DNA from 3 places in the Microbispora sp. ATCC PTA-5024 genome. Region 2 is predicted to be linked to each of the others. Evidence: riboswitches for the same ligand, from Rfam matches in the RefSeq annotation. Region 2 holds a riboswitch; each other region holds the start of a gene.
What was found. A riboswitch is a leader RNA that binds a small molecule or an ion and turns the genes downstream of it on or off. The one in region 2 is predicted to bind cyclic di-AMP.
Positions count from the first base shown of each region.

Region 1: another riboswitch for cyclic di-AMP. It lies ahead of MPTA5024_RS44255 (C40 family peptidase); the one in region 2 lies ahead of MPTA5024_RS02500 (glycoside hydrolase family 25 protein).
Region 3: another riboswitch for cyclic di-AMP. It lies ahead of MPTA5024_RS09545 (C40 family peptidase); the one in region 2 lies ahead of MPTA5024_RS02500 (glycoside hydrolase family 25 protein).

Region 1 covers NZ_KI866523.1:298,614-308,648, forward strand. The annotation lists gene MPTA5024_RS13875 (TIM barrel protein) at 1-97, opposite strand, end outside; gene MPTA5024_RS13880 (ATP-dependent Clp protease ATP-binding subunit) at 562-3,066, opposite strand; gene MPTA5024_RS13885 (histone-like nucleoid-structuring protein Lsr2) at 3,334-3,681, opposite strand; gene MPTA5024_RS13890 (RDD family protein) at 4,217-4,852, opposite strand; gene MPTA5024_RS13895 (RDD family protein) at 5,019-6,299, opposite strand; gene MPTA5024_RS13900 (amino-acid N-acetyltransferase) at 6,414-6,968, opposite strand; cyclic di-AMP (ydaO/yuaA leader) riboswitch at 7,344-7,512, shown strand; gene MPTA5024_RS44255 (C40 family peptidase) at 7,587-8,624, shown strand; gene MPTA5024_RS13910 (LuxR C-terminal-related transcriptional regulator) at 8,779-9,027, opposite strand; gene MPTA5024_RS13915 (winged helix-turn-helix transcriptional regulator) at 9,121-9,534, opposite strand; gene MPTA5024_RS13920 (NADP-dependent oxidoreductase) at 9,638-10,035, shown strand, end outside.
Region 2 covers NZ_KI866522.1:547,541-557,575, forward strand. The annotation lists gene MPTA5024_RS02480 (DUF2398 family protein) at 1-483, opposite strand, end outside; gene MPTA5024_RS02485 (TIGR02677 family protein) at 543-2,081, opposite strand; gene MPTA5024_RS02490 (AfsR/SARP family transcriptional regulator) at 2,180-4,255, opposite strand; gene MPTA5024_RS02495 (alpha/beta fold hydrolase) at 4,369-5,247, shown strand; cyclic di-AMP (ydaO/yuaA leader) riboswitch at 5,440-5,577, shown strand; gene MPTA5024_RS02500 (glycoside hydrolase family 25 protein) at 5,589-6,398, shown strand; gene MPTA5024_RS02505 (NADPH-dependent FMN reductase) at 6,546-7,142, shown strand; gene MPTA5024_RS02510 (EstA family serine hydrolase) at 7,179-8,318, shown strand; partial or broken gene MPTA5024_RS02515 (BTAD domain-containing putative transcriptional regulator) at 8,382-10,035, shown strand, end outside.
Region 3 covers NZ_KI866522.1:2,146,739-2,156,773, forward strand. The annotation lists gene MPTA5024_RS09510 (FadR/GntR family transcriptional regulator) at 1-413, opposite strand, end outside; gene MPTA5024_RS09515 (ABC transporter substrate-binding protein) at 764-2,056, shown strand; gene MPTA5024_RS09520 (carbohydrate ABC transporter permease) at 2,212-3,159, shown strand; gene MPTA5024_RS09525 (carbohydrate ABC transporter permease) at 3,156-3,986, shown strand; gene MPTA5024_RS09530 (glycoside hydrolase family 36 protein) at 4,023-5,363, shown strand; gene MPTA5024_RS09535 (glycosyltransferase family 4 protein) at 5,317-6,468, opposite strand; gene MPTA5024_RS09540 (hypothetical protein) at 6,558-7,439, opposite strand; gene MPTA5024_RS09545 (C40 family peptidase) at 7,595-8,143, opposite strand; cyclic di-AMP (ydaO/yuaA leader) riboswitch at 8,214-8,378, opposite strand; gene MPTA5024_RS09550 (C40 family peptidase) at 8,695-9,657, opposite strand; gene MPTA5024_RS09555 (NYN domain-containing protein) at 9,794-10,035, opposite strand, start outside.

The DNA.
Region 1 (10,035 bases), on a different contig from region 2:
TGAGGTGGGCGATCAGGTTCTCCAGGTCCTCGGCGGGATGTACGCCCGCGTTGTAGGCCAGGTGAACGAGCGTCCCGTCGTCGTGCAACAGGCGCATCAGGTGCCTCCCAGGGCTTCGTGCACTGTCGGACCTCATCGGCCCACGCGGTGAATCCGCGTGGAACGGCGGTCCTCCTGCCGCCGGGATCCGCCCGGCACCGACCGAGCTTCCCCCGCGCACTGCGGTTCCCGCGTCCGCCCCGCAGCGGATTGTCCGGTACGCCGCGGGGATGACATGGGAACGTCCGGGCCGCGTTCGGAGAGCCGAAGCCGATGGGCGCCCATCCCTGAGACGCAGCCGACTCTACAGAGTGTAGTACTACGTTTGGTGGTGTGATACCGGATCGACCGAAAGATCTCACTCGAACACGAGGCCTCGCGTGAGTCGTCACGCGGGGCCTGAGAAGGAGACCGGGAACCGGCGCCGGCGAAGAAGGCCGGAAAACGCCGAGGGGCGCCTGGTGGGGCGCCCCTCGGGTGGGAGCCCGTACGGCTCCCGTGGTTGCTCGGCCCTGGCCGGGCTCAGTTCTGGATCGGCTCGGCGATCGAGGCCGCCGAGTCGGGGACCTCGGGGCTCTTGGACTCCCCGGTGAAGACGAACTTCGCCGCGTCGCCCTCGCCCTCGACCTCGACCTTGACGATCTGGCCGGGACGGAGGTCGCCGTACAGGATCTTCTCCGACAGCGTGTCCTCGAGCTCCCGCTGGATCGTCCGGCGCAGCGGCCGGGCGCCCATGACCGGGTCGTAGCCGCGGTCGGCGAGCAGCTGCTTGGCCTCCGCCGACAGGGCCAGGCCCATGTCGCGGTCCTTCAGACGCTCGTCCACCTGGGAGAGCATGAGGTCCACGATCTGGATGATCTCCTTGGGCGTGAGCTGGTGGAAGACGACGATGTCGTCGACGCGGTTGAGGAACTCCGGCCGGAAGTGCTGCTTGAGCTCCTCCTGGACCTTCGACTTCATCCGGTCGTAGTTGCTCTCGACGTCGTTGGACTTCGCGAAGCCCACCCCGATGCCCTTGGAGATGTCCCGGGTGCCGAGGTTGGTGGTCATGATGATGACCGTGTTCTTGAAGTCCACCACCCGGCCCTGGGCGTCGGTCAGGCGACCGTCCTCCAGGATCTGCAGCAGCGAGTTGAAGATGTCCGGGTGGGCCTTCTCGATCTCGTCGAAGAGGACCACGGAGAACGGCTTGCGCCGCACCTTCTCGGTGAGCTGGCCGCCCTCCTCGTACCCGACGTAGCCGGGCGGGGAGCCGAACAGCCGCGAGACGGTGTGCTTCTCCATGAACTCGGACATGTCCAGCATGATCAGCGCGTCCTCGTCCCCGAAGAGGAACTCGGCCAGCGCCTTGGACAGCTCCGTCTTGCCGACGCCCGAGGGGCCGGCGAAGATGAACGACCCGCCCGGCCTTCTCGGGTCCTTGAGGCCGGCGCGCGTGCGGCGGATCGACCGGGACAGGCCCTTGATGGCGTCGTCCTGGCCGATGATCCGCTTGTGGAGCTCGTCCTCCATGCGGAGCAGCCGCTGCGACTCCTCCTCGGTCAGCTTGAAGACCGGGATGCCGGTGGCCGTCGCGAGCACCTCGGCGATGAGCTCCTCGGTGACCTCGGCGACGACGTCCATGTCGCCGGCCTTCCACTCCTTCTCACGGCGTTCCCGCTTGAGCTGGAGCTGCTTCTCCTGGTCGCGCAGCGCCGCGGCCTTCTCGAAGTCCTGCGCGTCGATCGCGGACTCCTTCTCGCGCCGGACGTTGGCGATCTTCTCGTCGTACTCGCGCAGGTCCGGCGGAGCGGTCATCCTGCGGATGCGCATCCGGGAGCCGGCCTCGTCGATCAGGTCGATCGCCTTGTCCGGCAGGAACCGGTCGCTGATGTAGCGGTCAGCCAGCTGGGCGGCGGCCACGAGCGCGCCGTCGGTGATGGAGACCCGGTGGTGCGCCTCGTAACGGTCGCGCAGGCCCTTGAGGATCTCGATCGTGTGGCTGAGGCTCGGCTCGGCGACCTGGATCGGCTGGAAGCGGCGCTCGAGCGCGGCGTCCTTCTCCAGGTGCTTGCGGTACTCGTCGAGCGTCGTCGCGCCGATCGTCTGCAGCTCACCGCGGGCCAGCATCGGCTTGAGGATGCTCGCCGCGTCGATCGCGCCCTCGGCGGCGCCCGCACCGACCAGCGTGTGCAGCTCGTCGATGAACAGGATGATGTCGCCGCGGGTGCGGATCTCCTTCAGCACCTTCTTCAGGCGCTCCTCGAAGTCACCGCGGTAGCGGGAGCCGGCGACCAGAGCGCCGAGGTCGAGCGTGTAGAGCTGCTTGTCCTTCAGCGTCTCGGGCACCTCGCCCTTGACGATCTTCTGGGACAGGCCCTCCACGACGGCCGTCTTGCCCACGCCGGGCTCGCCCACGAGAACGGGGTTGTTCTTGGTCCTCCGGGAGAGGACCTGCATGACCCGCTCGATCTCCTTCTCGCGGCCGATGACCGGGTCGAGCTTCCCCTCACGCGCGGCCTGGGTGAGGTTGCGGCCGAACTGGTCGAGCACGAGCGAGGTCGAGGGCGCGGACTCCTGCGGCCCGCCGGCGGCCGCGGGCTCCTTGCCCTGGTAGCCGTGGAGCAACTGGATGACCTGCTGCCGCACCCTGTTGAGGTCGGCCCCAAGCTTCACGAGCACCTGGGCGGCCACGCCCTCGCCCTCGCGGATGAGGCCGAGGAGGATGTGCTCGGTGCCGATGTAGTTGTGGCCGAGTTGCAGGGCCTCGCGGAGCGACAGCTCAAGGACCTTCTTGGCACGTGGGGTGAAGGGAATGTGCCCCGAAGGCGCCGACTGGCCCTGGCCGATGATCTCCTCGACCTGCTGACGCACACCCTCAAGACTGATGCCGAGGCTCTCCAGAGCCTTGGCGGCAACGCCCTCACCCTCATGGATCAAGCCAAGAAGAATGTGCTCAGTACCGATGTAGTTGTGGTTGAGCATCCGGGCCTCTTCCTGGGCCAGGACGACAACCCGCCGCGCACGGTCGGTGAACCTTTCGAACATCTCGTCGCTCCTCACAGAGCGGTCAGGCGAACGCGGGAGATCCGGCTCGTCGTTCCGCATGGTAGCCCCGACCCAGCGACCGCTCCTCTGGCTGAAGGGTTCCCCGGGAGCAGGGCGTTCACGCTCTATCCAACCCCCTGCTGGGGCCGACATGTTCCCGATACGCCGCAAGCGAACGAGGTTTTAAGGGGACGCAAACAGAATCGCGCGGCTATGCGCTCGCCGGATCATCCGACGACCGACATAACCGCACGATCAAGGGCGGAGTTAGTGCGCCGCCTCGTAGGCCTCGACGATCGACGCGGCAATACGGCCGCGCTCGCTCACCGGGTGCCCGTTCGCCTTCGCCCAGGCGCGGATCTCGGCGCTCTTCTCGCGCGTCATGGCTCGCTGGCCACCGCCGCCGCCACCGCCACGGCGACGCCCCCGGGCCTGGCCCGAATCGGCACGCCGCGCGCTGCCGACGAAAGGCGACAGGGCCTCGCGAAGCCGCTTCGCGTTGCCGTCGCTCAGGTCAATCTCATATGACGTGCCGTCAATCGCGAAGGCGACCGTCTCATTGGCCTCGCCGCCATCGAGATCGTCGATGAGAATCACCTGCGTGTGCTTGGCCATCCGGCAATCCTTTCGCAGCCCCATAGTTTGATTCGTCAGCCAAACATATACCCGGATTCCCCCGGCTGACAATTCACGATTGCGGATTCTCCGGAACCGGTGTGTCCGGTGTCTTCTCTCGTGGCGCGCGTGCCTGGCGGAGGCCGGCGGCATCGGAACGTACCAACTTTACGATGCCGTAGACCGCCGCTCCGGCGACGACCGCGGAAGGTATCAAGGCGGACAATACCTCTGTCATTCTGCCTCGCTCGTGCCGGGGGTGCCATTGCGGACGCCCTCGCGAATTCCGGGGACCTGGAGGCGCTCCCAGCTACTTCTCAGCTGGACCCACCTCCTATGACGCTCCTATGACGATAGCGCCGGACCCGCCCGGGGACGGCTTCCGGGGGCCACCAGGGGGCACGAAGGTAATCGCCGTCTCTCCAGCCGTCTTACCGGATGTACTGGAAATCCTACTCAGAAAGCCAAGTGGGGCGGTCGCCGAAGCGGCCGCCCCACTGTTTCGGTCCCCCTCGGGACCGGGCTTCCCCTGGCGTCAGCCCTGGGTCTTCACCACGATCGTTCCGGCGATCTTGTCGTGAAGGCCCTGCTGAAGGGGCTTGTCAGTGATGATCAGAATTGCGGTGACCAGCACGAAGATGGCGGCCAGCCAGCTCACCACGGGAATCCCGTAGAGAGCCAGGACGCCCGGGTAAAGCAGCGACCGCTTGAGGAGGGCCGACGAATCGAGCGCCCCTCCGTCGCGCGGGAGCACCCGGATCTTCATGACCTTCTTGCCCACGGTCTGACCGTCCTTGCTGTGCAGGACGTAGTCGTAGGCGGCATAAGCGCCGTAGGCGATCAGGGCGGCGAGGAATCCCGGGAGGAAAACGCTGCCGGACGCCTCGACCGACGAGCCGTTAACGCTGACCTTCGGTCCGAACGCGGCGTTGAAGATCATGCTCAGGATGAAGTAAACGATCGAGAAGATGATCGTGTCGATGATGCGAGCCACCCACCGCTCCCACCATTGCGCCACGGGCGCGGGAACGCCGGGAGGAAGGGGGGCTCCCTGGGGGGCCCCATAAGAACCCTGGGGGGCCCCATATCCGCCCGGGGGCGGATATGAACCGGGCGGGGGCGGCGGAGCCGAGCCATATGGATTCTGGCCGGGGGGAGGTTCCGCGGTCATTGGTCACCTCTTGCGACTTGCGTGGGCACTTGCGTCGGACAAGCATCGCACGCCCGAGGTCACCCGTTACGGATTTTCCGTGCACCCGTTCAGCGGACCGGTCTCTCGGCGGAAACACACGAAAAGCGGGACCGATGGCCCGTTCCATCGGCCCCGCTTTGTGGCACTACTTGACCTTGACCACGATCGTCTTGGCGGCCTTGTCGTGCAGGGCCTGCTGCAGCGGCTTGTCCCAGAGCAGCCAGAGAACGTTCACCAAGGCGAAGATGCCGAGCAGCCATCCGACGACGGGAATCCAGCGCAGCACCTGCGGGCCGTAGAGGACGCCGGCGCGCTTGCCCGCCGCGTCGACCGGCAGCCCCTCGGGACCGAGCGAGCCGCCGACGGGCACGACCCTGATGCCCATCACGATCTTGCCGACCGTCTGGCCGCGCATCCGCAGCATGAGGAACTCGTAGGCGATCATCACGAGGCCGCTGATGAGCGCGATGAGCAGCGACGCGAGGAAGAAGCCGCTCGGCGCCGTCACCGCCCCCGTCGACAGGTCGTAGTTGCCCGTCGTGACGACCACCGCGGTGATCACGGCCGAGATGATGGCGAACGGGACGCCCACGATCACGCCGTCAATGATCCGGGCCACGAGGCGCTGCCACCACTCCGCGAGCGGGGCGGGCGCGCCGGGCGGGACCGGGCCGGCCGCGGCGTACGGCTGGCCGAAGCCGGGCTGGCCGTACGCGGGCTGCCCGTAGCCCTGCTGCGGCTGGCCATAGCCCTGCTGGGGAGTCTGCTGGCCGTAGCCGGCCTGGCCGTACCCGGGCTGCTGGCCGTACCCCTGCTGCGGGTAGCCCTGCTGGGGGTAGCCCTGCTGCGGCTGCTGCTGGCCGTACCCCTGCTGGGGGTATCCCTGCTGGCCGTAGCCGCCCTGGCCGTACTGCTGCTGCTGCTCCTGGCCGTACCCCTGCTGGCCGTAGCCCTGCTGGGGGGCCTGCTGACCGTAGCCGGGCTGGCCGTACCCCTGCTGGGGCTGGCCGTAGCCCTGCTGCTGGCCGTAGCCCTGGCCGTACTGCTGCTCCTGGGCGTACTGCTGCTGCTCCTGGCCGTACCCCTGCTGGCCGTAGCCCTGCTGGGGGGCCTGCTGACCGTAGCCGGGCTGGCCGTACCCCTGCTGGGGCTGACCGTAGCCCTGCTGCTGGCCGTAGCCCTGGCCATACTGCTGCTCCTGGGCGTACTGCTGCTGCTCCTGGCCGTAGCCCTGCTGGGACGGCTGCTGGCCGTATCCGGGCGCCTGCTGGGGGCCGGTGTGCTGCCCCGGGTTGCGATAGCTGACTACCGTGACGTCAGGGTCGTACTCTTCGGCGGGCTTATCCGTGTTGTACCCATGAGGGGAAGGCGGAGGTGGCGTGCCGTCCGACTCGTCCTGGGGGTACGGCGGCTGTCCGGTGCTCACCGTGTCACCTCGTTTCAGAAACGCATGCGCCGCACGTCAGTAGCACACGCTGATATTGCCAAAAGTAGCGACAGGTGTATCAACAGTCACCTTTGCAGCCCGTTATGGCGACGGTCAAGATCTCCGGTCGAGATGAAGGAGCATCCGGGTGTTGCCGAGCGTGTTCGGCTTGACGTGCTCCAAGTCGAGGAACTCGGCCACGCCCTCGTCGTAGGAGGCGAGCAGTTCGGCGTACACCTCGGGGGAGACGGGCGTGCCCTGGATCGGCACGAAGCCGTGGCGGCCGAAGAACTCGACCTCGAAGGTGAGGCAGAAGACCCGGCGGACGCCGAGCGCGCGGGCCGCCTCGATGAGCGCGGCGACGATCCGGTGGCCCACGCCCCGGCCGCGCACCGACGGGTCGACCGCGACCGTGCGGATCTCCGCCAGGTCCTCCCACAGGACATGGAGGGCGCCGCAGCCGGCGACCTGCCCGGCGATCTCCGCCACCCAGAACTCCTGGACGTCCTCGTACAGGGTGACCGTCGTCTTCTCGAGCAGGCGGGGGCCGACGCCGGAGTAGGCGTCCACGAGACGGCGGATCACGCGCACGTCCGGCGTCCGCGCCCGGCGCACGATGACCTCCGGACGGCCGGGCTCGGCGTGCGTCTGCTCCGCGACCTGCTCCATGGTCGGTCAGCCTAGCCGGGCCGCCGCCCGCCCCCACCGGGCCCACAACCGGTGCCCGGATTAACGGCCACACCCTAAAGCGGTTCACGACATCGGTTCGTTACCGTGCGTTTCCATGCGTACGCGCAGCGAGACCCAGCGGGTGGACCAGTTGGGTATGAGTTTTGCCCCGGCTTGGACCTGCGATAACGCGAAACAGAAATCCGACAAAACGGACTAGTTGCAGGTTAAACGGGGTCTATGGCGATCCGCTCCCGTGACCCGCCCGTGATCGTTCGGTTGTGGAACGTAGACGGGATTGGGAGTTCTGGTTGAGCAACAACTCGCGGTGCATTAGTGTCCTGCGACGATGCCGGTCGCGCGAGCCCCAATCGCGAGGACCGGACGCCGAGTCTTCGAAGCACCGAGCGTGTGGAGGGGAGCCGGGGACCCAACTGCGAGTCGGGCCGAGTGCGGCCCGTGTCGACAAGGGGTGAATCCGAAAGGTAGGGCTGCTCCGGCCCGAACCCGTCAGCTAACCCGGTAGGCGCCCAGGAGTGCCGTACGGACCCGCGTGACCATTCACGCCCAGGTCGGGTCCGTGAGCGCGGCACGACGAGGAGAGGAGCTTGGTTGCGCATGCGTGGAGGACGGTCCGCGGGTAGGCACGCCCGGGGCCGCAGGCCCGGAGGCACCACGGCCGGGTCGATCATCCGCCGGACGGCGTTCGTGAGCGTGGCCATCGGCCTCGTCACGTTCGGCGCCCCCGTCGTCGCCGCCACCGCCGATCCCAAGCCGAGCCTCAAGCAGCTGTCCGCCGAGGTTGAGCGTCTGTACACCCAGATCGAGACCCTCACCGAGCAGTACAACGGCGAGCGGGTCCGGCTCAAGGCCGCCCAGCGCTCCGCCGACCTGGCCAAGAAGAACCTGGCCAAGAGCGAGGCCGAGCTCGAGGTCAAGCGGCAGAAGGCCAGCCTGCTCGCCCAGAACTCCTACATGACCGGCGGGCTCGGCTCCGCGCTGGCGCTGATCGGCAACACCGACCCCAGCCAGTACCTCGACCAGGCCTCCACCACGTACGCGCTGGAGATGCAGCAGGGCCAGGAGGTCGCCGAGGTCTCCAAGGCCATGGACGCGGCCGCCCGGGCCAAGGCCAGCGCCACCGCCCGCCAGAGCGAGGTCAAGAAGCTGCTGACCAGCCTTGACGGGCAGCGAACCAAGATCGAGAAGCTGGTCAAGAGGGCGGAGAGCAACCTCTACAGCAGGGTCGCCGGCAGCGTCAGCACCGGCCGGGCCACCCGGATCTCGTTCCCCGTCGTCGGCGACGGCAAGGCCGCCGAGGCCGCGCGCTGGGCGCTCAGCCAGCAGATGCGGCCGTACGTGTGGGGCGCGGCCGGACCGACGTCGTTCGACTGCTCGGGCCTGGTGATGGCGGCCTACCAGCAGGTCGGGATCAGCCTCCCGCACTACACCGGCGACCAGTGGACCGCGGGCACCCACATCTCCCGTGACGAGCTGCGGCCCGGCGACCTCGTCTTCTTCTACCCGGACCTGCACCACGTCGGCATCTACATCGGCGGCGGCTACATGGTCCACGCCCCGCACACCGGCGACGTCGTACGGGTCGCGCCGCTCGGCAACCGCCCGTTCGCGGGCGGCGTGCGCATCGCCGACTGAGCCGGCTGAACGGAGGCCGCGCACGGCCGGGCTGCGGCCCGCCGTGCGCGCCGCCGCCTGAATCGGCCGGTACGGCCCGGCGCAGAGCAGGGTGACCCCTGTCAGAGCACGGCGAAAGGACGCGACGTCGTCGCCCGCGACGAGTGAGAGATCGTCAGATGAGACGGCGGCGCGCCGCCCAGGCGACGGCCTCGATCGCGGTAGCCACGCCGATGCGGTCGCAGATCCCCCGTAACCGCCTGCGCACGGTGCGGCCGCTCACGTCGAGGCTGCGCCCGACCCGATCGGCCGTCACGCCCTTGGCGAGCTCGGCGAGAAGGAGCAGGTCCTCATCGGTGAGACCGGCACGATCAAGGTCCGAGGCGACGTCGTCACCCCGGGAGACCACGTCGGGAAAACCCATCGTCTGCCCTCCCCCACGACGATGACTGGTCGGCCCACCCTTCAGGGAAGGTAAACGCCAGCCAGGAAGGTCGTCAAGCATCGCCCTTCGCGGTCAGGCCTCTCCCGAGGCGTTGGAGCTGTCGTACGCCTGCCGGGCGGCCTCGACCTCGTCCATGTGGATCTCCGCCCAGCTCTTGATCGCCTGCATCAGCGGCACGAGGTCCTCGCCCAGTGACGTGAGCCGGTAGTCGACCCGGACGGGCACCGACGGCGTGATGGTCCGGGAGACCAGCCCGTCGCGCTCCATCGTCCGCAGTGTCTGCGTGAGCATCTTCTGGCTCACGCCGGCGACGGTCCTGGCCAGCTCGCTGTACCGGCACGGGCCGTCGGCGAGGGCCGCGAGCACGAGGCTGACCCACTTGTCGCTCAGCGTGTCGAGCAGCTTCCGCGAGGGGCAGCCCGCGAGGTACGCGTTGTAGGCCAGCCGTGCCTCCTCGCGCCTCTGGGCGGCGGTCTGCGTGGCCATGCTCTCTCCCTTACGCACTTCGAGGTGCCTACTTCCCGATAGAGAGTAACCGTTCCTACGCTCGCTCGGGAAGATCCGCCTGTGGGAGGCACAAGGAGGAGTCATGCGCGCGCTCGTCGCACGGTCAGGGAGGGTCCAGCTCGTGGAGGCGCCCGACCCCGAGCCGGGGCCGGGGCAGGTGAGGATCCGCATGGAGGCCGCCGCGCTCAACCCCGTCGACCTCGCCACCGCGTCGGGGTCGCTGACCGCGCTCGGCCTGGTCCAGCCCCTCGACGCGTACGGCCTGGGCTGGGACGTCGCCGGGGTGGTCGACCTCGTGGGCCCGGGGGTGCCGCACGTGCGTCCCGGGGACTTCGCGATCGGGCTGTCGGACCGGCTGCCGCTGCCGGTCAAGGCGCAGGCCGATCACGTCGTGCTGGACGCGTCGGCCGTCGCGCCGGCGCCCGCCGGGATCCCGGCGGTGGACGCGGCGACGCTGCCGCTGAACACGCTTACGGCCGT
Region 2 (10,035 bases):
CGCGCCGCGCTCCACCAGCCAGCCGATCACGTCGACGACCGCCGCCTTGTGCCCGGGGACCAGCGGATCGAAGCCGAGCCCCGGGATGGAGTTGGCCGCGGGGGCGAACAGGCGCACCAGGTCCGCCAGGCTGATCTCCACCCGGGAGCGCTGGAAGGAGCCGAGCACCAGGCAGAGGTACGCGAGCCGCCTGCGGTCGAAGGGCTTGCCCGCCCTGTTGGCGAAGATCTTCCCACGCGACGGGTCGAGGGCGTCGAACCGGCGGATCAGCCGTGCCTGACGGGTGGTGGCGATGAGCGTGTAGCCGAACAGGTCGCGAAGGTCGCGGGTCAGCTGGTCGGCCCAGGGCAGCACGCGTTCCAGCACGCCGGGACGGGGATGGACGGCCGTGATCAGGTCGCTGGTCAGCACGAGCCGCACCGCTTCCTGGTAGCCGCCGAGGTCGGCGGGGGCGACGCCGGCGGCGGCGAGGGGCTCAGGCATGGGCGCTCCCGTGGCGCGGCGCGATCTGCCGTACGCGGACACGGGCGGCGGCGAGGGGCTCAGGCATGGGCGGTCCCAGCGCGGGGCGCGATCTCGAGGGCGAACCCCGGCAGGTGCAGCAGGCCGTGTGGAGTCCGCACGCTGCTGCCCGCGGAGTGGGGCACGAGCCGGAGGACCACGGTGTCGTCGCTGCCGTCGCCGGACCTCAGCCGCCCGGACACCACCGAGCGGGCCTCCAGCGCCCTGGTCAGCAGCGCCAGCAGGACGCGGGTCTCGGCCTCGTCGAGCGCCCGTCCGTGTGGCCCGCGCTCCGCCAGGCTCCGGGCGGCCCGGCGCTCGGCCGCCCTGGCCGCGATCTGCTCGCGGCGCAGGTCGGCGCGCCTGCGCGGATCGACCCGGACGGGCTGCGGGATGCCCGGCCCGGCCTGCCGCCCCGTCCGGAAGGGCGTGAGCGCGACCTCGACACCGGGCGCGTCCCACCAGGTGGCCCGCGGCGAGATCTGCTCCACGTCGTCGTGGGCCCCGCCCATGTGCCGGGCCGACCCCAGGTTGAACGCCGCCGCCGCCAGCGCGTACGCCGCGTCCTCGTCGGGGGTGTCGCAGATCCACTCCGCGAGATGCCGCAGCTCGGAGGCGCGGTTCACCCCGCCGCGCTGGGCCTCGGTGAGCTGCCGGAGCAGGGCCACGACCCCGGACACGGCGGCGCGGGTCGCGCGGCGCAGCTCGGCGGCGCCGGACTCCGCGCCCGGCTCCGCCGTGAACCAGGCGCGCAGGACCTCCCAGCGGCGCTTCCAGTCCTCCATCCGCTCCCCCGGGCTGAGGAACGGCCTGTCGTCGGCGTCGGCCGCACGCACCATCATGGTGGCGACACCCGTGGCCTCCACGTCGAGGACGGCCCGGTGCAGGCGGGGCAGGTGGCGGTCGAGCTCCGCCATGACGTCGGTCATGTGGGTGAGCAGGGCGTTCTTGTAGCGGAGGAACAGCTCGGGCGACGCCTCCGTCGAGGTGACGATCTCGCCGAGGGTGACGTGGAATCGGGCCGACCGGCGCACCATGTCCTCCATCACCCGGTCGAGCCGCGAGATGCGCCGGTAGACCTGCTCCTCGTCGCCGGCGCGGTTGGCCGCGGCGAGCGACCTCAGGTCGTCGAGGATGTCGGAGAACACCAGGCGGGACAGGTTGGCGTCGCGGACCCGGGCCGCCAGGACGTCTTCCACCGCCGTGAACGCCCGGTAGCCGAGCTCGCTGAACTGGTAGACCGACTGCCGGTTGCGGTAGCGCTCCAGCGAGCCCGCCCGGGACGCGTCCTCCAGCCGGTGGACGATGCCGTCGGCGGCGAGGGCGTCGAGCCGCCCCCGGAGCGAGCCGTCCACCACGGGAACCCCGTCGTGCGCCAGCGCCAGCTCCGCCATCGCCGCCGCGACGTCCTCGCTGTCCACCTGGACGCGGTGCACGGCCCGCAGCCGGTCCATCGCCCTGAGCACCCACAGATAGACGACGTAGTCGTCCCTGTGGGTGAAGTTGAACAGCCGGAACCTGTCCCCCACCGCGAGCGCGTCGAGATCGAGCGCCCTGTTTCCACCCCGTGAATCTGCCATGACCACGTGAGTATCCCGCACGCCACCGACAGTTCCGACGCGACGACGCTCGGCTGCACCGGTATGGCACGAGTACCCCCCAGGTGCGACGAGCGCGCCTATCCCCGGGCGTCGAGGGCGGCGGAGAGCGCGGCGAGGTGGCCGGCGACCGGGCCGAGAGTGATCAGGCCGCTGCCCGCCCCGGCCAGCTCGCCGGCCGCGGGCGCGAGCGCGGCACGGGCCCGCTCCATCGTCTCCCGGTCGCCGAGGGCGACGGCCGCACGGCCCGTGAGGCACCACATGGCCTCGAACAGCAGGTCGCGGGGCGGATCGGGCGCCGCGCGCAGCGCAACCGCGGCCTCCTCGCGCCGGCCGCGGGCCAGCAGAACCAGGGGCCGGGCCCACGGCTCGTACGGCCCCCAGTCCGCGTCTTCCTCCGCGGGCAGCCCCCGCCTGACGCGCAGGGACAGCAGCGTGAGCGCGGGCAGGCCCCGCGCCAGCCCGGGCATGCCGGCCCCGTCGAGCCGTGCGACGGCGTCCCGGTAGGCCGCGTCCACCTCGGCCTCCGCGCTCCCCGCCTCTAAAGCCTCCGCCTCCGAAACCTCCGCCTCCGAAACCTCCGCCTCCGAAACCTCCGCCTCCGAAACCTCCGCCTCCGAAACCTCCGGCGTCTCGGCTCCCGGCGCGCGGACCGCGGCGGCGAGCCGCAGCGCCCGGTACCACCGGGTGAACACCCCCACCAGCGGCAGCTCGTGCCGTTCCGACAGCCGGTCGGCGGCGGCCGCGTGCCCGTCCGCGCCGTCGAAGTCGGCGAGCGCGGAACGGGCCTGCATACGCACGAGATGACCGAGCACCTCATAGGTGACGAGGCCGTGCCGGGCCGACAGATCGACCAGCTCGGCGCCGATCCCGTCCCGTTCGGGCGCCAGGCCCGCGCGGTGGAAGGTCTGCATGAACGCGCCGTTCAGGGCGAACGCCAGCAGCGCGGGGTCGTTCAGACGGCGGGCGATCTCCACCGCCTGCCGGGCGGCCTCGGCCCCGCGGGCGGAACGGGTTCCGCGGGACTCCAGGGCGACCGTGGCCAGCAGGCGGGCACGCACGCCGTCGTGCGCCCCGCCGGGGAGGCGGGCCAGGGTCCGCTCCGCCGCCGCGACGACCCGCGCGGCCTGCGCCGGGTCGTCGACGCGGGTCCAGTTGGCCGGGACGTCGTACGCGCCGATCACGCGGGCCGTGAGCTCCACGTCGCCCAGCTCCTCGGCCGCGGCGACGGCGGCGACCCGGTGCTCGCGGGCCGCCTCAAGGCCGTCGCCGCCGGTCACCGCGAGGGTGCGCAGGAGGCCCACCGTCGACTCCAGCCGGGCCCTCGCCCCGGAGGCCACCGTACGGTCGTAGACGGCGGCGGCCCGCGCCCACACCCGCCCCGCGGGGCCGGCGGCGTCCGGGTCGAGGCGGTCGGCGTGGTGGAGGATGTCGGCCTCCAGACGGCGCAGGTCCGGCCCGGGATCCACCCCGAGCTGCTCGACCAGAAGCGTGCGCGCCCGGCGCAGGACGGCGAGCGCGTCGCCCTGACGCCCGGTCCGGTAAAGGGCGAGCGCGAGCAGCCGCCAGCCCTCCTCGCGCCAGGGGTGCTCGGCCACGTGCGCGTCGAGGTCGGGCACCGCCTCACCCGCCCTGCCCAGGGCCATTCTGGCCTCGGCCCGCCGTTCGGCGGCGTGCAGCCGCAGCTCGGCCAGGCGGGACCGTTCGGCGCGCGTCCAGTCGTGGCCGGCGAACTCGGCGTACGCCGGGCCCCGCCACCATCCCAGCGCCTCCTCCAGGCGGGCGAGCGCCTCTCCGGGCGTCAGCGCGGCGGCCTCGGCCACCGACCGCTCGAACCGCCAGGCGTCCACGGCCTCCGGAGTGGCCCGCAGCGCGTACCCCGGTCCCTCGGTGACCAGCAGCCGGGCGGGGCCGCGCGGACGGCGGCCGGGTTCGAGCGCGCGGCGCAGGGCCGCCACGAACGTGCGCACCGCGCCCACCGCGTCCGGAGGCGGGTCCTCCCACAGGTCGTCCACCAGGTGGGTCACCGGGACGACGCGGCCGCGGGCGACGATCAGCCGGGCCAGCACGGCGCGGTGCCGCGGCCCCTTCAGGGCGACGGCGTCACCGCCGTCCCAGGCCGTGACCGGGCCCAGCACCCCGAACGTGACCCTCACTCCCGACCGTCCTCTCCGCGCCCGCTCCCGGTCACGGTAGCGCGCTCATCGGATGCTCATCCGCCCCCGGGAGGCTGGAACGCGCCCGTTCACCTGCGGAAAGGAAAATGACCATGACGCTGGCCATCTCCGGATTCGACTACGTGCGCGTGCCGGTCGCCGACGGCGTGTCCCTGAACGCCGCGGTCGGCGGCTCGGGCAGCCCGATCGTGCTGCTCCACGGCTTCCCCCAGACGCACCTGATGTGGCGGCACGTGGCCGCCCTGCTCGCCGCCGACCACACCGTGATCTGCCCCGACCTGCGCGGCTACGGCGCCAGCGACAAACCGGCGGAGACCGGCCCCTCGACCTACGCCAAGCGCACGATGGCCGCCGACGTCGTGGCCCTGGCCGGCGCCCTGGGGCACGAGCGGTTCGCGCTGGCCGGGCACGACCGGGGGGCGCTCGTCGCCTTCCGGGCCGCGCTCGACCACCCGCGGGCGGTCACCCACCTGGCCTGCCTCGACATCCTGCCGACCCTCGACATGTGGGACGTGATGCACGGCGTCACCGCGGCAGTCGGTTTCCACCTCTACCTCATGGCCCAGCCGCCGGGCCTGCCGGAGCGGATGATCGGCGCCACCGCGGACGCGTTCTTCGGCCACTTCCTCGATCAGTGGAGCGCCGACCCACGAGCGGTCCCGGCCGACGTCCGCGCCGCCTACCTCGACGCCTGCCGCGCGGCGGTGCCCTCGATCGTGGCCGACTACCGCGCGTCCGCCGGCGTGGACGTCGAGCACGACCGGGCCGACCGGGACGCCGGCACCCGGCTGCGGATGCCCGTCGCCGTGCTGCAGCAGGACTGGGGCTCCGCCCTCGGCTACGACGCCGCCGCCCTGTGGCGCGCGTGGGCGCCCGACCTGGAGCACAGCACGGTCGCCTGGGGCCACTTCATGGCGGAGGAGGCCCCGGACGAGGTCGCCGGGGCCCTGCGGACCCTGCTCGCCCGCTGAACCCCCGGGGAATGAGGATCATTCGGGCACCGTCCAGATCGTTCCTTACTGAGTAGTTTGTCCTATTTACACCTTTCTGGGATTGTGTGTACCTTTAGTCAACGCCGGTATGCGGAACGATGTCCTCTCCGTCGTATCCCTTGCCGGCACGTTGCCCGGACCGCGCGCTTCCGTGGGACCCCGTCCCGTCGGAGCGCGCGGCCGCCGAATCCGCGTCTCGCGGAGCCGGGGACCCACCTCTTCCGGGGTGAATCGGAGCGCGACCGCGCCCCGTAGGGCACTTCCTGCCCGAACCCGTCAGCTAACCCGGTAGGCGGCATGGAAGAAGGAGTCAACCCCACATGCCCACCCATCGGCTCAGCTGGGCCGCCCACTCGCTGAAACAGCGGCTGGGCTCGTCCCGTCCCGCCCTCGCCGGCGCGACCCTGGCCCTGTCCGCGGCCCTGGCGGCCGGCACGGCCGCCGCCGTCCCCGCTCTCATGGCGGGACCGGCGCACGCCGCCACCCGCGACGCCGCGAACCCGGCGGGCAACGGCGCCGACCACGACTGGAAGGCCGGGTCGGCCCGGGCCGCCACCACCTACGGGCAGGACGTCTCAGGATACGAGGCCGACCACGACTGGAAGGCCAGCCCGGCCCAGTTCGGCATCATCAAGGCCACCGAGGGCCTCGACTTCGTCGACCCCGCCTTCGCCCGCCACTGGGCCGAGCTGGCCAAGAAGGGCATCGTGCGCGGTGTCTACCACTACGGCCACCCCTCGAACGACCCCGTCGAGGAGGCCGACTACTTCCTGTCGGTGGTGAACCGGCAGCCGGCCCGCCCCGGCGACCTGCTGGTGCTGGACCTCGAGACGACCGACGGGGAGTCGGTCCAGCACGTGAACGCCTGGGCGAAGACGTGGCTGGCCCACGTGAAGGAGAAGACGGGCGTCACCCCGATGTTCTACAGCGGGTGGAACTTCGCCGACCGCTACGGCCATGGGCTCGGCCAGTACCCGCTGTGGGTGGCCTACTACGGCATCCCGAAGGGCTCGGTCACGCCCCCGGCTGACTGGAAGACCTGGGTCATCCACCAGTACACGGACACGCCCATCGACCAGAACGTCTCCTCGCTGACGCCCGACCAGCTGCGCGCGCTCGGCCGTCACTGAGGCCCTCACCGAGGCCGTCAGTAAGGCCGTCATGCGGTCGCCGGTTGACGCCGGGAGCGCGGCCTCCCGGCAGACCGGCGTAAACAGACCGTAAACCCCCTCGGGCACGATCGTCGTACTGGACGGACAGCCCGAGGGAGGCCGCAGATGCCGGAGACACGGGACGGCACGCCGTTGCGGGTGGCGGTCATCATCGGCAGCACCCGCAACGGCCGGTTCGGCCCGACGGCCGCCGCCTGGTTCGCCGCACGGGCGCGGCGGCGCCGCGAGCTCGAGCTCGACGTGATCGACCTGGCCGAGGCGCGGCTGCCCGACACCCTCACCGACCACGACGAGGCCGTGCCCGACCGCGTACGGGCGCTGGGCCCGCGCCTCACGGCGGCCGACGCCTTCGTGGTGGTGACGCCCGAGTACAACCGGAGCTTCCCGGCTCCGCTGAAGACCGCCATCGACTGGTACTACGAGGAATGGCAGGCCAAGCCCGTCGCCTTCGTCGCGTACGGCAGGGAGTCGGGCGGCCTGCACGCGGCCGCGCAGCTGCGGGAGGTGTTCGGCGAGCTGCACGCGGTGCCCGTCCAGGCCGTCGTCAGCCTGCCGTGCTACTGGGAGCTGTTCGCGGCCGACGGCAGCTGGCCGCTGCCTACCGCGGCCTGCAACACCGCCGTGACCACTGTGCTGGACGAGCTGACCTGGTGGGCGTACGCGCTGCGCGACGCCCGCGCCAGGACCCCCTACACGCGCTGACGCGCGTATCCCCCAAGCCCTGGAAGGAACACCGGGATGAACGATGTTCAGCGGCAGGTGCAGGACGCCGTCGACCAGTTGGTCGAGTCGGGCGCGGAGCGCGGGCTCCAGGTCGCCGTGTACCGGCACGGAGACCTCGTGGCCGACGCCGTCGCCGGCGTCGCCGACGCGGAGACCGGACGCCCCGTCACCGCCGGCACTCCTTTTCACGTCACCTCCACCGGCAAGGGGGTGACCTCCGCCGTCGTCCACGTGCTCGTAAAGCAGGGCGTCCTCGGGTACGACACGCGGATCGCCGACCTGTGGCCCGAGTTCGCCGCGCACGGCAAGGAACGGGCGACGGTCAGGGACGCGCTCACCCACGCGGTGGGCGTGCCGGGCCTGCCCGTGGAGACCACGCCCGAGGACCTCACCGACTGGGACGGCATGTGCGCGGTCATCGCGGACGCCGCGCCCTGGTGGGAGCCGGGGACCAGGACCGGCTACCACCCCCAGTCGTACGGCTTCATTGTTGGAGAGATCGTGCGGCGCGCCACCGGGCGGCCGATCTCGCGGGTGCTCAGGGAGGAGGTGGCCGGGCCGCTCGGCGTCGCGGACGAGATGTTCTTCGGCGTCCCGGAGTCGGAGCTGGGCCGCGTCGCCCGCATGGAGGAGCCGGAGGGCGGCATGGAGTTCACGCCGGAGATGATGGCGGCGATGGCCGAGCAGGTGCCGTTCTTCCGCGTGGTGAACGGATGGACGGCGGCGCCTCCGGCCGCCATGCCCACCGCCGCGTACTGCAACAGGCGCGACGTGCTCACGGCCGACATCCCGGCCGGCGGGGTCATGAGCGCCCGCGCCCTCGCGCGGATGTACGCCGCCCTCATGGGCGAGACCGGCGGAGTACGGCTGATCTCGCCCGAGCGGCTCCGCGAGGTCACCGCCCCCGCGATCAGCGGCGTCGACGAGATCACCGGTGCGCCGGTCACCCGCGGGCTGGGTTACGACATCGGCTTCCCCGGCCCCCTCGACGGCCCGGCCCTGTTCGGCATGGCCGGAAGCGGCGGCACCGCCGCCTACGCCGACCACGCGAGCGGGATCGCGATCGCCGTGGCCAAGAACCGGGTGACGGCGGGCGACTACACCACCTTCCAGCACATCGCGTCGATCGTCGCGAAGACCCTCCCGGCGAGCTGAGCCCCGGCGCCTCCCGCCTCTTCCGGACGGCGGGAGGCGCCGGGTCCCGTTATGGTGACGGTCATGCGCTTCGGGGTCCTCGGGCCGCTGGCCGTCTGGAACGACCGGGGGGACGCCGTCACGGTGCCCGGGCTCAAGGTGCGCGCCCTGCTGGCCGCGCTGCTCGTCGACCCCGGGCGGCCCGTCTCCGCCGACCGGCTGGTGGAGCACCTGTGGGGCGACGACCTGCCGGGCAACCCGCTGGGGGCGCTGTCCGCCAAGGTCTCCCAGCTGCGCCGCGCGATGGAGGACGCCGAGCCGGGGGCCCGCGCCCTCATCGTGTCGCCGCCGCCCGGGTACCTGCTCAGGGCCGGCGCGGACGCGGTGGACGCCGGCCGGTTCGAGCGCCTGGCCGCCGAGGCGCGTGAGGCCACGGGCCCCGAGGAGAAGGCCGCGCTGCTGTCCGGCGCCCTCGGCCTGTGGCGCGGGCCGGCGTTCGCCGACGTCGCCGACGAGCCGTTCGTCCGGGCCGCCGTCGCGCGCCTGGAGGAGCTGCGGCTCACTGCTCTGGAGGACCTGGCGCGGGCGCGGCTCGCGCTCGGCATGGCGGCGGAGGTCGCCGCCGACCTCGCGGACATGCTCGACCGCCACCCTCTGCGGGAGCGGGCGCGGACCCTGCACATGCTCGCCCTGTACCGGTCGGGGCGGCAGACCGACGCGCTCGCCAGCTACGAGGAGGCGCGCGCCCGGCTGGACGAGGAGCTGGGGCTGGTGCCCGGCCCCGACCTGGCGAACCTGCACAGGGCGATCCTGCTGCAGGATCCCGAGCTGGACGGGCCCGCGCCGACGACGGCGGCAGCCGCCCCCCGGCCCGCCGGCAACCTGCCGAGCGCGGTCACCGGCCTCGTCGGCCGTCAGGACGCGGTCGCCGAGCTGCGGGCGCTGCTGGAGCGCAGCCGGCTGCTCACGCTGACCGGGTCGGGCGGGGTGGGCAAGACCCGGCTGGCGGTGGAGGTCGCCGGCCCGCCCGGCGGGCCGTTCCCCGACGGCGCCTGGCTGGTCGAGCTGGGCGCCCTCGACCGTCCCCCCATGCCCGGGAAGGCCCTCGACGCGCTGGCCGACACGGTCATGGCCGTGCTGGACGTCCGGGACGTCGCCGCGCCGCACGAGTCCCCGACGCCCGCCCAGCGGCTCGCCCGCGCCGTACGGGCCCGGCGGCTGCTGCTCGTCCTCGACAACTGCGAGCACGTGATCGAGGACGTCGCCGAGCTCACGGCGGTCCTGCTGCGGGCCGCCCCCGGACTGCGCGTCCTCGCCACCAGCCGCGAGCCCCTCGGCCTGCCCGGCGAGGTCGTGTGGCCGGTGCCGCCCCTGGAGGCTCCGGAACCGGCCCACCACAACGATCCGGCGGAGCTGGAACGGTTCAGCGCGGTGCGGCTGTTCGTCGCCCGGGCCGCCGCGGCCGCACGCGGGTTCACGCTCACGCCGGGCAACGCCGAGGCCGTCGCGGTGCTCTGCCGGCGGCTCGACGGCATCCCGCTGGCCCTGGAGCTGGCCGCCACCCGCGTACGGGCCCTGGGAATGCACGGCCTGATGGCGGGGCTCGACGACCGGTTCCGCCTGCTGGCCACCGGGCACCGGGGCGCACCACCCCGGCAGCAGACGCTCATGGCCATGATCGACTGGAGCTGGCAGCTGCTCACCCCCTCCGAGCGCGTCGTGCTGCGCCGGCTGGCCG
Region 3 (10,035 bases), 1.6 Mb from region 2:
TCGGCGCGCAGGCGGGTCAGGACCTCGTCGTCGATGCGGGCCGCCGCCGTGGCCGTGGCGGCCGGCTCCAGGATCTTCCTGACCTGCACGAGGTGGAGCAGCGTGTCGCCGCGGGAGATCTCGGCCACCACCCCGAACGTGTCGAGGAGGTCGCGCGGCTCCAGCGCGGTGACGTAGACCCCCGCGCCGTGCCGGGACTCCAGCACGCCGAGCACGGTCAGCGCCCGGATGGCCTCCCGCATCGAGCTCCGGGACAGGCCGAGGTCGGCGGCGAACTCCCGCTCGGTCGGCAGCCGCTGGCCCGGCAGCAGCGCCCCGCCGGAGATCATGTCCATGATCCTGCGCATGGCCCGCTCGGTGACCGTGGTGCGGGCGCCGGACGTCCCGCGCTCCTCGGTGATTGGCCGCTTCACTCCGCGCTCTTCCTCGGCTGGGCATGTGGTCCTACCAATTCTGCCATCCCGCCCGCACCGGTCCGGGAATCGCGCCACTCGCACCCACCAGTGGTCGGACCTTCGAGACGGAGGTCGCCAGGGCGCGCCGGACGTCCGCCGAGAGGCCGCCGCCACGTCACACCTCGGTATCGGCCGGGGTGCCGGGGCTCCGCCGTCTTGACATGGTACGGAGCTCGTAGGTAAGCACTGGTCGTACCAATCAGCTACAACAGGCGGGCCTCTCCCGGAAATATCCGCTATTTCGGCGTGGAGTGGTCCGATGAGTAGGGTCGTCGACTCGCTGCGGTACCGGCGAGGAAGGTGGCAGTATGAGAAGGATCCTGGTGCTCGGCACGGCTCTCACGGTCGCCGGCGGCCTGAGCGCCTGCTCGGTCGGCGACCAGACCGGGGGCGGCGGCCAGAGCGGCGGCTCCGGCGCCTCGGGGAGCAAGGAGATCACGTTCCTGGTCTTCGAGACCGACAACCTCACTCCCAAGTTCTGGGACGACAACATCGCGAGGGTCAGCAAGAAGGTCGGGGTGACGGTCAAGAAGATCGTCGCTCCCGGCGACCGCACGGCGTACGCCAAGCAGCTCCTCGCATCGGGCCAGTTCCCCGACGTGCAGATCGGCCTGCAGGACCTGCCCTCGTTCGACAACGGCGGCAACCTCGCCACGTTCAGCGACAGCGAGCTGTCCCAGTTCCTGTGCCCGAAGTGCAGCGCCATCAAGGGCAGGACGGTCCAGCTCCCGGCCAACACGCAGACCTGGCAGGTCTTCTACCGCAAGAGCCTGTTCCAGAAGGCGGGCATCTCCGCGCCGCCGAAGACGTACGCGGAGCTGCTCGCCGACGCGGCCGCGCTGAAGGGCAAGGGAGTCCAGCCGTTCGTGATCGGCGGCAACCCGAGCTGGGGCTCCTCACTGCCCTGGACCGGCACGCTGACCACCGACCTGTACGCGGCCGACCCCGAGTGGATGCACCAGCGCCGCGAGGGGTCGACGAAGTTCGACTCGCCCGAGTTCCTCAAGGCCACCCGGAAGTTCGCGGACCTCGCGGCCAAGGGCTACCTCAACAAGAAGGACCTCGGCCAGAGCTACGACGCCTCGCAGGCCGCCTTCCTGGACGGCAAGGGCGCGATGTACCCGATGGGCAGCTGGTTCGCGGCGGCGAGCGACGCCTCCAAGGTGAAGGACGACATCGGCATCTTCGCCTGGCCGGCGGACGACGGGTCGTTCCACCTCCCCTCGTTCACCGGCGGCGGCCTGTCGGTCAACGCGAAGTCCCCCAACGTCGACCTCGCCAAGAAGTTCGCCCTGGCGTGGCAGACCGACAAGGACTACCTCGACACCTCGGCGGTGGCCGACGCCCTGTTCCCCGCGATCAAGGGCTACACGCTCCCCGCCAAGGACGGCACGGTGTTCAAGGCGGTGTACGACCTGTACCGCGAGGCCGTGGACCAGAAGGCCACCGTCCCCGCCTTCGGGTGGGAGCAGGGCGACGACGGGATGATCGCCGGCATGCCGGACAAGTGGAACCTCACCGCTCAGGACATCATCACCGGCAAGAAGACGCCCGAGCAGGCGGCGGGCTACCTCGACACCGAGTGGGATAAATCATCCTGATCGAAAAGTGCGGTCCGTGAGCGCTCACGGGACTCACGGACCGCCATCCGGGCAGGTCAGCGGACCGGCCCGGAGAACGGCACCCCCACGAGTGATCCGCGCCGGGCCACCGCCCGGCGCGGACCTCACCCCCAAGGCAAGGACTGAAGGAATCCATGGTCTCCGACGTGGCCACCCGGCCTCGTGCGCCCCGGGCCGCCGGCCGGACGCGCCGTCGACGATCCCACGGCGTCTGGCCCCGGGTCTGGCACTTCCTGAGCTTCGGCGCCCCCGGCGTGCTCATCTACGTCTGCTTCGTGCTCGTGCCGATCGCGGTGAGCTTCGGCTACAGCCTCACCAACTACAACCCGTTCAACCCGCCGACCAGGTTCGTCGGCCTGCGCAACTACCAGCTCATGCTGCAGGACGACGCGTTCCTGACCTCGCTGCGCATCACCACGATCCTGACCGCGATCGTGGTGATCGTCCCGAACGTGCTGGGTCTCGGCATCGCCGTGCTGCTCGACCGCAGGGGGTGGCTCTACAACGCCCTGCGCGGGGTCTTCTTCACGCCGATGGTGCTCAGCTCGGTGGTCATCAGCGTGATCTGGACCCGGATGCTGCAGGACGACGGCCCGGTCAACCAGGTGCTGCGCGCCCTCGGCGTGCAGGACCCGCCGGGCTGGCTGTCGGACCCCGACATCGCGCTCTACTCCCTGGCCACCGTGCTGTGCTGGCAGATGCTCGGCTTCTGCGTGGTCATCTACCTCGCCGGCCTGTCCGGCGTGCCGAAGGAGCTGATGGAGGCGGCCGCCATCGACGGCGCCGGCCCGGTCCGCCGGTTCTGGCGGGTCACCTGGCCGCTGCTGGCCCCGGCCCTGACCGTCAACACCGTGGTGCTGCTGATCTCGGCCTTCAAGATCTTCGACCACGTGCAGGTCATGACGCAGGGCGGCCCGGGCACCGGCTCGACCGCCACGATCGCCTTCCTCGCCATCCAGACCGCCTTCGTGGACAACCACCAGGGATACGCCTCGGCCGAGGCCGTCGCGATGCTCGTCGTGATCGCCGTGCTCACCGCGGTCTCGCTCGCGGTGCTGCGCAGAAGGGAGATCGACCAGTGAGGGACACCGCTCCCCCGTGGGCGCGCCCGCTCGCCGCCCTCGCCGTCGGCGCCTTCTTCTTCGTGCCGCTGTACGTCGGCGTGATCAACACGTTCAAGAGCCCCGACCAGATCCGGACGGACCCGATCGGCGCGCCCCACCCGTTCACCCTGCGCAACCTGAGCACGCTGCTGACCCGGCCGGACAACCTCTACTGGGCGAGCGTGACCAACAGCATCCTGGTCACCGGGCTGTCCGTCATGGTGCTGACCGTGCTGTCGGCCACCCTCGGCCACTACCTCGCCCGTTCGCCGAGCCGATGGGGCCGCGGCCTGATGCTGCTGCTCCTGTGCGGGCTCATGATCCCGCCGCAGGTGATCCTCGCGCCGGTGACGTACGTGCTGCGCGCGGTGGGGCTGATGGGCACCCTGCCCGGCCTCGTGCTGTTCAACGTGGGCTACTACGTCCCGTTCGGGGTGTTCGTGTTCACCGGGTTCATGCGGTCGGTGCCGAGGGACCTGGAGGAGGCGGCCGCCATCGACGGCGCCACCCGCGGCCAGATCTTCTGGCGGATCGTGTTCCCGCTGCTGCGGCCGGCCACCGCGAGCGTGCTGATCTTCCTCGGGGTCTGGATCTGGAACGACTTCATCGATCCGCTGATCATCCTCGGGCCGAGCCAGGGCACCACGATCACCACCGGCATCTTCCGCTCGGTCGGGGTCTGGCGGACCGACTACGGAACGATCTTCTCCCTCATGTTCATGGGGACCATCCCGGTCCTCGTCTTCTACCTGTTCCTGCAGAAGCACTTCGTGAAGGGCCTCACCGGCGGCGCCACCAAGGGCTGACCCCTCACCACCACATCCGATCCCCAGGAGGGGTGCATGTACGAACTGATCGAGGTCCTTCGCGTCGACCCGGCCGCGGCTCGCGTGTACGAGCACGGCTGGCAGTCGTGGAGCCCCTCGACCGACCACCCGGCGACGGCCACCGGAGCCCGCCCGGTGCGGCCCGTGACCCAGATCATGAGCTACCGGCCCGGCCGGCCGGGACCCTCGCGCGGCTTCCAGGGCGAGGGCGTGCTCGCGGTCGAGCCCGGCGACGGCACCACCGTGGTCTACGGCTGCGCCGACGGCCTCACCGGCGTGGCGTCGATCCGGGCCGAGCCCGACGGCGACCGCCTCGTCATCAGCGCCGAGGGCCCCGTGACGGCGCGGACCCACCCGGGACCGCTGTACGACGCGCTGTCCGCCTGGGCCGACGGCTTCGCCCTGCGCGCCGGGGCCGGACCCATCAGGCCCGCCCCGACCGCCTGGTGCTCCTGGTACCACTACTTCGAGCACGTGACCGAGGCCGACGTCGACGAGAACCTGCGGGCCGTGGTGGACGCGGCGCTCCCCGTGGACGTGCTGCAGATCGACGACGGCTGGGAGGCCGAGATCGGCGACTGGCTCGACCTGTCGGACCGGTTCGCCTCGCTGGAGGGGCTGGCCAAGCGCATCCGCGACGCGGGGATGCGGCCCGGCATCTGGGTGGCGCCGTTCCTCGCCGGCGCCCGCAGCCGGGTGGTTCGTGAGCACCCCGAGTGGCTCATCGGGGCGGACGGCGGGCACGCCGACGCCGGGCACAACTGGGACCAGGACCTCGCCGGGCTCGACGTCACCCACCCGGGCGCCGCGGCGTACCTGCGGGAGACCTTCGGGACCCTGCGGGCCGCCGGATTCGACTACTTCAAGATCGATTTCCTCTACGCGGGGGCGCTCGACGGACCGCGGCATTCGGGAGCCGGCCCGCTCGAGGCGTACCGCGAGGGGCTGCGCCTGATCAGGCAGACCATCGGGCCGGAGGCGTACCTGCTGGGCTGCGGCGCGCCGATCCTGCCCAGCGTCGGGCTGTTCGACGCGATGCGGGTCTCCGCCGACACCGCCCCGCAGTACGAGCCCTGGTACGGCGACCCGGCGCTGCCCGGCCAGCGGGGCGCGGTCCTGTCCACGGTCGGGCGGGCCTGGCAGCACGGCAGGTTCTGGGTGAACGACCCCGACTGCCTGATCGTGCGTCCCGAGGTCGAGCGGCGCGAGGAGTGGGCCGAGGTCGTCGAGCGGTACGGCGGCCTGCGGGCGTCGTCGGACCGCATCGCGGCGCTCGACGCGTGGGGCCTGGAGACGACCCGCAGGCTCCTCAGCGACGTTCCGCCGCCGGTCCCGTTCCCCGCGCCGGCGAGCTGAGCAGGCCGGCGAAACGGGCCGCGACCCGGTCCCACCGCCACTCCTCCTCGATCCAGGCCCGGCCCCGCTCGCCCATCGCGCGGGCCCGGGCCGGGTCGGCCAGCAGCCCGGCGAGCGCGGCGGCGACGTCGTCCCGGGAGGCGCCGTCGACGACCAGGCCCGTCTCACCGGGCCGTACGGCGTCGGGGGCGCCCCCCGAGGAGCCCGCGACGACCGGCAGCCCGGTGGCCGACGCCTCCAGGTAGACGATCCCGAGCCCCTCCACGTCGATCCCGGCGAGCCTGCTGCGGCACGGCATGGCGAACACGTCGCCCGCGTCGTAGTGGGCCGGGAGGGCGGCCCACGGGACCGACCCGGTGAACACGACCGAGCGCGCGACGCCGTGCCGGGCGGCGGCGCGCTCCAGCGCGCGGCGGGACGGGCCGCCGCCGACCAGCAGCAGGACCGCGTCCGGGACGCGGCGCAGCACCAGCGGCCACGCCCGGATCAGCACGTCCTGCCCCTTGCGCGGCACGAGGCGGGACACGCAGACCGCCACCGGCCGGTCGCCGAGGCCGAGCGAGGCCCGTATGCGCTCCCCGCCCGCCCCGGGGCGGAACGTCGCGGTGTCCACCCCCGGCGCGAGCCTGACCAGCTTCCGCGCGGGGACGACCGGGGCGAGGCGGCGGCGGGTGTACTCACCCAGGTAGGTGACGACGTCCGCGCCCTCGCCGATGCGGCGCAGCAGGCGGCGCGCGCCGGGCAGGCGGGCCCACGACGCCTCGTGGCCGTGCGTGAGCATGACCACTCGTGTCGCACCGGCCCTGCGCAGCGCGGGCGCGAGCAGGCCAAGCGGCGCCGCCGCGCCGAAGACCACGGTCGCGCCGTCCTCGACCAGCCCGGCGGCCGTCCGGGCGACCGACCGCGTCGGGAGCATGAGCGAGGAGTGGTGCCGCACCACCTCGTACGGCTGCCGCGTGTCGAAGTCCTCGCAGCCCCGCCACCTCGGGGCGTACACCACCACCGAGCCGGGCGGGCGGCGCGAGGCGAGCCCGTGCACGAACGCCTGGATGCCTCCGGGGCGGGGCGGGAAGTCGTTCGTGACGATCAGCGTCCTCTTCCCCATGCCCGCCCCTTCGATCCCCTGCGCGCGGCGCCGGCCCTCCGAGTACCCGTGAGGCGCCGCGTCATGACCGGCATTCTCGCAGCACGGCCTCACGGCGGGCCCGGCGCCAGCTCCGCCCGCACGTACGCCCGCCACCGCAGGGTCAGCTCGGGGACCGTGAGGCCGAGCGTGTCGCGCAGGGCCGGGTCGAGCCCCTCCCGGAGGGCGGCCCGGTAGAGGGCGACCAGGGCCGGCTCGCCGAAGCGCTCGGCGACGTACCGGCAGGCAAGCCACGCCCCCTCGTACGCCTCGGGCGGCCGGACCGCGAAGTCGTCCGGTCCGGGCAGCGCGGCGGGCGCCCGTCCGGAGGCGCGGACGGCGGCGGCCAGCTCGGCGGCGACCGCCGCGACCGGCAGTCCGCTGTCCTTGTAGCCCACGTAGTCGGCGAACCCCTCGACCAGCCAGGCCGGCACGCCGGCGTGGACGGCCGCCCCGGTGGCCACATGGGTGAGCTCGTGGGTGAGGACGATCTGACGGCCGGCCCGCGACAGCCGGGCGAAGCCGGACGGCTCCACGATCACACGGTCCGCCCCGGCGAGCGCCGCCAGCCCCTCGACCCGGGCAGGCGCGGCCAGCGCGGCCGCCTCCGCGTCGGTGGCCGGGACCAGGACCACCGCGTCGACCGGCCGCCCCCACACCCGGGCGACCGCGCGGCTCCCCCGGTCGGCCAGCACGGCGAGGCCGGCGACGAGGGCCGCCGGGCGGCCGACGACGACCGCGTGCTCGCCGCGGGCGACCGAGGCGCCGGTCCACATGGCGGGGTGTTCCCGGGCGATCGAACGGGCCAGCGGAAGCAGCCGGTCCGCGGGCGCGGCCGCGGCCGTGAGCCCGGCCAGCGCGACGGCGGCAGTCCCGGCGAGCAGCGCCCGGACCCCGCCCCGCCGCGCACCCGCCCGTACGGGCGGTCGCGGGCGGTGGTCGGGCGGGCGCATGGCGAGCATCGTAGTGAGCCGGCCCGGCGACCCCCGGCCCGGCGACGCCCCGATATGCCATGGCCCCGGCGTGGCGAGCCGGCCCGGCGACGCCCGGACATGCCGCGGCCCCGCCCACCGGAAGGTGGACGGGGCCGGGGCATGGACGCCTGAGGTCAGGCGCCCGGACGGACGGCGCCCGCGAAGGTGCGCCTGCGGTAGGAATCGAGCTTGTCGATCCTGACCCGCGCTCCGGTGTGCGGCGCGTGGATCATCTTGCCGTGCCCGACGTACATGCCCACGTGCCCGCCGCCGCTGCTGAAGATGAGGTCGCCGGGCTTGAAGTGCCCCCAGGAGACCTTCTTCCTCACGGCGCCGCGGATGGACCACGTCGTGCGCGGCAGCCGTACGCCCGCCTTGCGCCAGGCGTACTGGACGAGGCCGGAGCAGTCGAACGCGCGCGGGCCGGTGGCTCCCCACCGGTACGGCGCGCCGATGTGGCTCTCGGCCGCACTCACCGCTCGCCGAGCCTTGGTCCGCTGGAGGGCGGCCCTGCTCAGCTTCACCTTCCTCTTCGAGACGGCCTTCGCGGCCGAGGCCGTCTTCGTCGAGGCCGTTCTGGAGACGGCCGTGGCGGACGTCTCCGTGGCCACCTTGGTGACCGTCACTGTCACCGAGTCCGCCGCCGCCGGCTGGGTGCCGACGGCCCCCATGGACGCCGTCAAGGCGACGCCTCCAAGGGTGATGCGGGCAAGACGGGACAGACTAGCGGGGGTGGTAGACAGGATCTCTCCTCGGTTCTTCCGCTTGCGCCTACCGGGTTAGCTGACGGATTCGGGCGGGGAAGTCGCCCTACGGCGCTGGAACGCGCCGATTCACCCCGTGACCCTCCACACCGGAAGGTCGAGTGGTTCCCCGGCTCCGTGCCTCCTGACTGCACGGACTCGGCAGGTCACCGCGCCCAGGGGCCCCTGCACGGGGTTGTAGGCGTTGGCGGCGGTGACGGATCGATTCGGCGGAGATCAGCTGGACGGCCGATGCCCGCCGTGGCGGCGTTTCGTGCTCGCCGCGGCCCAGAAGCTACCGAGGGGTTCCGGCGTTCGGCAAAGCCCGGACGCCGAATGAAGATCGAAATAACAGAACGGCAAAGAGAAAACCGCAGGATACCCACGTCACATTTACATAAATGTGACTCTGCTCACATTTGCCGAATCAGACCCTGAAAACGGTCACAGGAGTCACTGCCGTACCACTGATATGTGATCTTCCGGCCCGCCTACGGGCGGACGGCACCGATCGGGTGGTACTCGGCGAGTGTGACAATCTTCACAACGTCGCCGGTCTGCGGGGCGTGGACGACCTTCCCGTCCCCCGCGTACATGCCCACGTGGCCGAAGCCCGCGTGGAAGAGGAGATCGCCCGGCTGGAGGTCGTCGAGCGGCACCCGCCGGCTCGCGCCCCACGCCCACTGCTCGTAGCTGGTCCTGGGCAGGCTCACCCCGGCGGCGGCCCAGGACGCCTGGACGAGGCCGGAGCAGTCCCAGGAGCCCGGGCCGGTGCCCCCGTAGCGGTAGGGCTTGCCGACCTGCTTGTAGGCGAACTGCAGGGCCGCGAGCGCGTCGCCGGAGGCGGGCCCCCGGTAGGAGACGCCGGCGCTGTTCGGGTCGCCCACGTTGTACGCGCCCAGCGAGCGCAGCAGCTTGGTCTGCTCGCTGACGAGCCGCTCGACCTTGTCCTTCTGGTCGCGCAGGTCGGTCTTCACCTGGGCGGCCTGGTCGTACAGCGTCTTCTTCCTGTCGCGCTGCTGCTTGAGGCCCTTGATCGCGTCCTCGTACTCCTCGAGCCGCTTGGCCCTCTCCTGGGAGATCTGGTCGAGGGCGGCCAGGCTGCTGAGCATCGACTCCGGGTCGGGGCTGTACAGCACGTTGCCCCACGAGCCCATGTCGCCGACCTGGTAGGTGTTGACCGCCAGGGAGACCAGGCCGCTGCGCAGGGCCTCGACCCGGCTGTTCTGCTTCTTGTAGTCGTCGTTCAGCGCGGCGTACTGCTTCCTGGCCTTCTTCCACTTCTCGTCGGCCGCGTTGTACCGGTCCACGAGCTGGTCGGCCTGGTCGTTCAGCTTCTTCAGCTTCGCCTTCGCCTGCGCGACGGTGGGCTTGGGATCCGCCTGCGCGCCCGTCACCGGCAGCAGCAGAACCACGGCGGCCAGGCCCGCGGCCACCGGTACACGCCCTCGCACTCAGGCCCCCTGGGGAATAGACCTAAACCTGCGGCGCGACTCTATCCAGGCGATCTTGTAGCTTCAACCTATTCGCAGGTATTCGCGGCAATCATCACGTTCGGCGAGCGGAACGTCACGATCCGCCGGTACGGGATCAGCCGCGGCCGAGGCGGCGCAGCAACAGCAGCGACGGAACCGGTCGCGCGCCCATGCGGCGGACCGAGTCGGCGACCTCACGGTCGGAGGACACGACCGCGATGGCGCGGCCGGTCGGCTCGGCCCGCACGAGGGTCCGGATCAGGTCGTCGGCGATCTCGCCGGGGGCGCTGAACATCACCCGGACGCCGCGCGGGGCCGACGCCTGCACCGGTCCGTTCAGCTCGGCGCCGTCGAAGA